2 regions of the Exiguobacterium sp. s39 genome follow, and region 1 is predicted to be linked to the other one. Evidence: riboswitches for the same ligand, from Rfam matches in the RefSeq annotation. Region 1 holds a riboswitch; the other holds the start of a gene.
What was found. A riboswitch is a leader RNA that binds a small molecule or an ion and turns the genes downstream of it on or off. The one in region 1 is predicted to bind S-adenosylmethionine.

Region 2: it holds a riboswitch for S-adenosylmethionine, as region 1 does, so the genes downstream of both, KNQ11_RS14165 (amino acid permease) here and KNQ11_RS13295 (Na+/H+ antiporter NhaC family protein) in region 1, are expected to answer to the same signal.

What each region holds. Positions count from the first base shown of each region.
Region 1 is NZ_JACSNA010000003.1:14,589-18,819, forward strand. It holds gene KNQ11_RS13290 (metal ABC transporter solute-binding protein, Zn/Mn family) at 86-1,099, shown strand; SAM riboswitch class I at 1,169-1,273, shown strand; gene KNQ11_RS13295 (Na+/H+ antiporter NhaC family protein) at 1,355-2,665, shown strand; gene KNQ11_RS13300 (hypothetical protein) at 2,709-2,912, opposite strand; gene KNQ11_RS13305 (aldo/keto reductase) at 3,070-3,882, shown strand; gene KNQ11_RS13310 (hypothetical protein) at 4,222-4,231, opposite strand, start outside.
Region 2 is NZ_JACSNA010000003.1:190,407-194,637, reverse strand. It holds gene KNQ11_RS14175 (ketopantoate reductase family protein) at 1-618, shown strand, start outside; gene KNQ11_RS14170 (polysaccharide pyruvyl transferase family protein) at 824-2,290, shown strand; SAM riboswitch class I at 2,399-2,500, shown strand; gene KNQ11_RS14165 (amino acid permease) at 2,578-3,981, shown strand; gene mmuM (homocysteine S-methyltransferase) at 3,956-4,231, shown strand, end outside.

The DNA.
Region 1 (4,231 bases):
CGTACTTGACGCTTCACCAGCGTTCCGCTATAGTGAGAAAGTCCAAATCGGAATAATTACGTTTTAATAATGGAGGTATCATATAATGAAAAAAATCATTCCTGCTTTAACAGTCGCTTTCGCAAGTGCAAGTGTTCTCGCTGCTTGCGGTTCGAATACCGATTCATCGACTTCAGATAAAACCCAGACAGAAGTCTATGCATCAACGTTCGCGACGGCTGCTATTGCCCGCGAAATCGGAGGGGATCAAGTCAACGTCAAGATGATCGTCCCACCTGGAGCAGACCCCCACTCTTACGAGCCGACGTCAAAACAACTCACCGAGATTGCTAAGGGCGACTTGTTCCTCTTAACCGGTACGACGCTCGAGCCGTATTCGAAAAAAATCCAGGAGAGTCTAAAAGGCACGGATGTCCGCTTCGTCGAGACGAGTAAGGACGTCAACTTGCTAGAATCGGATGCTACACTTCATGCACATGAAGAAGAAGGGCATACAGAAGACGAACACGCTCACGAAGAAGAAGGGCATGATGATCATACAACGGACGAACATGCGCATGAAGAAGAGGGGCATGACCACGGAAAATACGATCCACACGTCTGGCTCGACCCTGTCAACGCAAAAGCAATGGCACGTTCGATCACAAGCGCTTTATCAAAAGAAGCTCCAAAAGACAAAGCAACGTTCGAAAAAAACTTGAAAACGTTCGATCAGCAAGCTGATGAATTGGACGAACAATTTAAACAAGCCGTCGCTGATGGATCGAAAAAAGAACTTCTCGTTACGCATGCCGCTTATGGTTACCTCGCAGAACGATATGGTTTCACACAACTGCCGATTGCGGGAATTTCTCCTTCCGATGAACCGTCACAAAAGCAACTGGCCGCTTTAGTGAAAGAAGCACGGATGCATGATTTGAAATACGTCGCGTTCGAAGAGACGGTCTCACCGAAGGTCGCACGTGTCATCCAAAAAGAAATCGGAGCTGAATCCGTGACGATTCATAATCTAGAGTCGGTCACGAAAGCGCAACAAAACAGCTCGTATTTCAAGTTGATGGAAGAAAACGTCCAAACATTGAAAAAGGCACTTCAGTAAAGTACAGTTGACACGCGTTACTCAATGCGGTACGGTAAGAAACGTGTTTTACAACAATTGAATGACTTCTTTTTATCGCGAGAAACGGAGGGACTGGCCCAATGATGTTTCGGCAGCGGACGATTTGATTCGTACTGTGCCAAATCCAGCAAGCGAAAGCTTGAGAGATAAGAAGAGCGTCTTTATTTCATAAAGACCTCCTTCTTTCTTGCGAAGGGGTCTTTTTTTGTATCTTTGAGAAACGAGGTGTCAACAATGAATGAAACGATCACGCCTAACAAATGGGCACTGCTTCCCCTCGTCGTATTCCTAGTTCTCTTCATCGGAGCCGGGATCTTCTATGACGACTTTTACAAATTTCCGATCCTTATCGCCGCACTGATCGCTTTGATTTTTGCTGCAATCACGACGAAAGGATCCATCAATCAAACGGTCGAACGAATCGCAACGGGTGCCGGAAATCCTGATATCATGATCATGGTCTTCATCTTCTTACTAGCCGGTACGTTTTCTGGAACAGCAGAAGCAATCGGCGCCATCGATGCGACCGTTAATGCTGCTTTGACGTTCCTACCTCCGTCGCTCCTCATGAGTGGTCTGTTCATCATCGCTGCCTTCATCTCAATGGCAATGGGGACATCGACTGGAACGATTGCTGCACTCGCGCCAATCGCCTTCGGTATTCATGAAGCGACAGGCATCAACGTTGCGATCGCAGCGGCTGCTGTCGTTGGTGGATCGATGTTCGGCGATAACTTGTCGTTCATCTCGGATACGACGATTGCCGCCGTCCGGACCCAAAAAACGAACATGCGCGATAAATTCCGGACGAACTTCATGATCGTCCTACCGGCTGCTATTTTGACGGTCATCCTACTCGCATTCGTTTCTGGTTCTGGTGACGTCGTCGAAGCAAAAGCATTTGAATTCTACAAGTTGATTCCATATCTCGCTGTCATCGTCCTTGCACTATTTGGCGTCAATGTCATTCTTGTCTTAATTGGTGGTACGTTACTCACCGGCATCATCGGTATGATTGATGGTAGTTTCGGCTTGAGTGGCTTCGTCCTCTCGATGTCTGAAGGAATGATGGGCATGGCGGAGATCTCCATTTTGACGCTCCTCATGGGTGGTCTCGTCAGCTTGATTACGTTCAACGGTGGAATCGCCTTCTTAAAAGAGACGCTGACACGCAAGATTTCACAGCGTCGTGGTGCCGAATTCAGTATGGCGGCACTCGTTAGTGCAACGAATCTCGCGACTGCAAACAATACGATCTCGATTCTCGTCGCTGGACCACTGGCAGCTGAAATCGCCGATACGTATGAAGTCGATCGAAAAAAATCGGCGAGTATCCTTGATATCTTCTCTTGTGGTATTCAAGGCATCATTCCGTATGGAGCACAACTATTGATCGCAGCAGAATTGACGAAAACGGCTTCACCGGAACTGATTCCGTATCTGTTCTATCCGTTCCTCCTCTTCGTCTGTGGATCAATTGCCATCTTCTTCGGCTTACCACGCATGAAGAAGACAGCGACGAAGCAAGAAAAAATTTCTTCGTAACCATAAAACAGGTCCAATCGCGTCGACGATTGGACCTGTTTTATTATTTATTCTGCTTCGCTTGTCGTTCTAAGATTAAGTAAGCGATTGCCGGAAGCGGGAACTGAACGAGTCCAGCGCCTCCCCACACCCATGGATTACGTCCTGACTTTCGCGCACTAAGAAACAGACCCACTGCCTGCGTTACTAACAAGGCGCCAATGCTAAGCCAAGTACATTTGGATAGCTTTTTATTCTTTTGAGCCATCTTTTCTCCCCCTCTTTTAACACACGATTAAATCTCACGATTCTTTTCTATTTTACCTTATTTCATTCCTCCATGAGCATGGAAACGGACGTCTTCGTTCGTTCATGCTAAACTAAACGAGCAAATCTAAACTACGTTTTATGAGGAGGAGTAACACATGCAATACGCAAAACTTTCAAACGGTATTACGATTCCCCAAATCGGATTCGGTGTCTGGCAAGTAGATGAAGAGACAGAAGCACCTGCTGCTGTCGCTGAAGCATTACGTGTCGGCTATCGTCATATCGATACGGCTGCTGTCTACAAAAACGAGCGCGGTGTCGCAAAAGGAATCAAGGAAAGCGGCGTGAAACGTGAGGATCTCTTCTTAACGTCAAAAGTCTGGAACGATGATATTCGTGCCGGTCGGACGAAGGAAGCATTCGCAGAATCGCTCGAACGTCTCGAAACAGATTATCTTGACCTCTATCTCATCCACTGGCCGGTCGAAGGCTATATCGAAGCGTGGAAAGCAATGGTTGAACTGTATGAAGCAGGCAAGATCAAAGCGATCGGTGTCTCGAACTTCAAAGAACATCACCTCGATACATTGGCAGAAGAGGGCTTGATGGCACCAATGATCAACCAAGTCGAGTTGCATCCACAATTACCGCAACACGAACTGCACGAATACTTGCAAGATCACAACATTCAAGTCGAAGCATGGAGCCCACTCATGCAAGGGAAATTCCTCGAAATCAACGATTTCAAGGAAATCGCAGAGAAACACGGCAAGACACCTTCACAAGTCGTCTTACGTTGGCATCTCGACAACGGCATCGTCGCTCTTCCAAAATCCGTTACACCAGCACGCATTGCGGAAAACTTCGACGTCTTTGATTTCCAACTCGATGCTGATGATCTTGAGAAAATTGATCGTATCGCAACGGATGTCCGCCTCGGACCGGATCCGGACGAAATCGATTTTTAATCTGGCGATTCACATAAAAGATGAGGCTGACTCAAAAGTCCGTTTCCACAAAGAGAAGGGTGGCAGAACGATGATCTGCCACCCTATCTCGTAACAAAAAGAATGACGCGTTTCACGCAACTCCTACAGGAAAAAGCGCATCTTTGCGCTGTAAGACAAACAAGACCCGTTTTCCTGCTTGAATAAAGCAGGAAAATTGGCTTGTGTCTCGTCTGAGTAAAGGGCGTGAAAAGACGCGGCATTCTTTTTTGAGTCAGCCTCTTGATTCATCTGAACGACGAGAGACCCGTTTCCAGTCTACGACTCGGAAGCGGGTCTCTTTTTTATGCTTTAAGCTGTTCAGACATAA
Region 2 (4,231 bases), 180 kb from region 1:
CCTTTGTTGAACGGCATGCAGCACATTCGACGATTAACAGAAGTCTTTGGAGAAGATCGAGTTTTGGGTGGTCTTTGCTTTATTGAGTCGACGCTTGATGCAGAAGGGCGCATTGTACAGACAAGCCCGTCGCATCGGCTGCTATTTGGTTCACGAACCGGTAAACCAACAGCGCGTCTAGAGAAAATCGCAGCGTGTTTTGCGAAAGCGAAGGCACCAATGAAGTATTCGATGCATATCATGGATGACATGTGGCAAAAGTATCTCTTCATTTCGACATTCGCGGGCGTGACGACGCTATTTCGCTCAGCAATCGGTCCGATTCGGGAAGAAGCTGTTGGACGTCAAATGATCCTAGACGTCATGGCGGAAGCGAAACAGGCGATGGAAAAACAAGGGGCAGTCTTTAATGACGATGTAGAAGCGGTCTTGCTGAAGCAGATGCATGCAATGGAAGATACGATGAAATCATCGATGTTACGGGACATGGAAAAGGGTCAGCCCGTCGAAGTGGAACATTTTTTCAGTGAATTATTAAAGCCTGCTACGACTGATCAGATGCATGCCTTGAAATTAGTCGAAGCGAATTTACGCATGTATCTCGAAACGACTAAATAGTCACATTTTTCTATTTTAGAAAAATGATGGTGTGGTGCAAATGTTTCGTTTTGATGACGAAAGACCTGTTTCCCTTAGGAATCGTTGACTTCCGAAATAAAGTTCATCTATTCTTAATGAGATTGAAAAAAACTGATAATATATTTTTCCGTATTTTTTTCTTGCAAGGACGAATGAAGCAGACGAGAGGGGAAGTTTATCCATTATGAAACGTATTATTATTCGTGCAGGTATGACACCATTCGAACAGTTCGATGCTCCTTATTTGATGAAACATAATTCCATTGGAGGAAACGTTGGAAATCTTATCTATCAATACAGTATCTTTCGGACGTTGATGACAGAAGGTACGACGATTACACCTGACTATTACTATTACGACGAAGAACGGGCAGACGAAATCAATGCCAACTTTGATCTTTATGTCATTCCGTTAGCGGATGCATTCCGAAAAGAATTCGTACCGACGTTACGGAAATATACACGTCTCATCAAAAAATTAAAAATTCCAGTCGTCGTCATCGGTGTAGGGTTACGTGCACCGTTTGAACCAGACTTAGATGGTGGATTCCCATTCGATGAAGATGTCAAAGCGTTCGTCAGTGCCGTTCTCGAGCGCTCGAGCATGCTAGGTCTTCGCGGGGAGATCACGTCGAAATACTTAACACGTCTTGGTTTCCGCGAAGGGATCGATCATCGCGTTATCGGATGTCCTTCGATGTACGCGTTCGGTCGTGATTTGAACATTCGCGAAACAAATATCACGTCCGAGTCGATGATTACAGTCAACTCGTCACGTTTGGCACCACAAAACGTTCTTGATTTCATTACGCGCGGGATGGAAGAGTATCCGAATCACTACTTCATTCCACAGTGGATGAAGGAACTGAAGTTGACGTATACAGGAACGCACCCAATCGCAGACTTGTCCGTGACGAACTATCCGGTGAAGATGTCGAATCCTGCTTATATGAACGATCGTGTCCGTTTCTTCTTGAACGCACAGACATGGTTTGATTTCATCGGTCAAGCAGACCTCAGTTTTGGAGCTCGTTTACACGGAAACATCACAGCGACACTTGCGGGTACGCCGAGTATCCTCATTCCAAAAGATGCACGGATGCGCGAATTGACGGATTACCATCAGTTGACGCACATTTGGGCGAACGACATCAAAGCGGATACACAATTATCCGACGTCGTAGCAAATGCTGACTTCCAAAGTCCGGCACGTGTTCAAGCGCGTAACTTCGACAACTTCGTTGACTTCTTGAACGTGAACAATCTTGAGCATATTTATCAAGAGACGAACTATCCTGAGAATGTACCGTTTGACCGTCAAATGGCGCAAACCGAGTTGCTCCCACCAGTCCAGCCGATTTCTGGCGTAAGTCTTGAGGAAGCAGTCGCTCGTTTTGAACGGTTCTTCCCGGAACAAGAGAAGAAGATTGCGGATGCGCAAAAACAAACAAAAGCACAATTAGCTGAAAAAGATAAGAAAATCAAAGCATTGCAGAAACAAACAGGAACGGCTCAAAAGGATCAAGAGATTGCGGCGCTCAAAGCGCAATTGGCTGCCCAAACGAAGAAAATGAAGCACCAGCAAGGAACATTGAATCGGAAAGCGGTTCGTGCAGCCTTGAAAACAGCGGATTTATTCGCCAAAAAGTAACCCTTTAAACATTCCGGATTGATACGATGCGGAATGTTTTTTTGATAGGAGTATTCTGAATTGTATTGACAATTTAAAAAAGACTTGATAGGGTTAGGAACAATTACATACTTATCCAGAGAGGTGGAGGGACTGGCCCTATGAAACCTCAGCAACAGGTCGAAAGATACTGTGCTAATTCCTGCGGGTGCTGCACCCGATCGATAAGATTTCCGAATTGTCGACCGACGCATCCGTGAGGATGCGTTTTTTGTTTGGAATAGTTGGAACGAGGAGGAAATGGATTCATGAAAACGAGCGGAGCGTTTCGACGCAAGATGGAATCACGTCATCTGATCATGCTGTCGTTAGGTGGTGTCATTGGAACAGGATTATTTTTAAGTACAGGTTATACGTTGGAACAAGCAGGACGCGTCGGAACGATTCTGTCTTACTTGATTGGGGCCGTCGTCGTTTACTTAGTCATGTTAAGTCTCGGTGAACTCGCCGTGCACATGCCGGAAACCGGATCATTCCATAAGTACGCAACGAAGTACATCGGACCCGGCACCGGTTATACAGTGGCCTGGCTCTACTGGCTGACATGGACGGTCGCCCTTGGTTCAGAATTCACGGCAGCAGGCATTTTGATGCAACGTTGGTTCCCGTCGATTCCTGTATGGGTGTTCAGCGCATTGTTCGCTGCGATGATCCTCGGTATTAACGTCTTGAAAGTTCGCGTGTTCGCTGAAGTCGAGTTTTGGTTTTCCGCCATTAAGGTCGTGACGATCATTGCTTTCATTTTACTCGGTGCGGGAGCAATCGTCGGCTTCATTCCACTGCAAGATGGTAGCCCGGCTCCATTCTTTTCTTCGTTAACCGAAGGCGGGTTGTTCCCAAATGGCGCTTTCGTCATCTTCATGACGATGCTTGCCGTGAACTTTGCTTACTCGGGAACGGAACTAATCGGTGTCGCAGCGGGTGAAGCAGTCGATCCGAAACGGACGATTCCGCTTGCGATCCGGACGACAATTTTGCGACTCGTCCTCTTTTTCGTCGGTACGATCATCGTGTTAGCCGTCTTATTACCAACGGATGGGAAAGGTGTACTCGAAAGTCCGTTCGTCGCCGTGTTTGAACGGATCGGAATTCCGTATGCGGCAGACGTGATGAACTTCGTCATTTTGACAGCGATCTTGTCGGCAGCGAATTCTGGACTTTACGCCGCCTCTCGGATGCTCTGGTCGCTTGCGAACGAACGCATGATTCCACGCTTCTTCGCCCAGGTGACGCCAAGTGGGGTTCCACTTCGAGCCGTATTGTTCAGCATGCTTGGCGGAGGACTTGCCTTGCTGTCTAGCATCTATGCAGCAGGAAGTGTCTATATCGCGCTCGTCTCGATTTCCGGTCTCGCTGTTGTCGTTGTTTGGATGAGTATCAGCGTTGCCCAGTATCGCTTCCGGAAGCAATTTCTTCGTGAAGGGCATACGGTCGACGAATTGGTCTATCGCACACCACTCTTTCCATTCGTACCGATCGCCGCTTTCGTCGTTTGTTTGATTTCCTTGATTGGTATCGGATTTGATCCGACACAACGAATTGCCTTGTACTGTGGTATTCCATTTATCGTGATCTGTTATGTCGTTCATGCGTTCACGAATTCTTCTCAGAAACGGAGTGTTGAAGATGTCCCGAATCAAAAATCCAGTTGATCAACGATTACAGGAAGTTCCCTTTCTTATTTTAGATGGTGCCCTTGCAACCGAACTTGAACAGAAGGGATTCGACTTGAACGACCCGCTTTGGTCAGCACGTCTCTTGATCGAAGCACCGGAACAAATCGAACACGTCCATCGTGACTACTTTGAAGTAGGTGCCGATGTTGCGATCACTTCAAGCTATCAAGCAAGTATCGAAGGGTTCAAGCAACGTCATATCACGACAGAGGAAGCACAGGCGCTG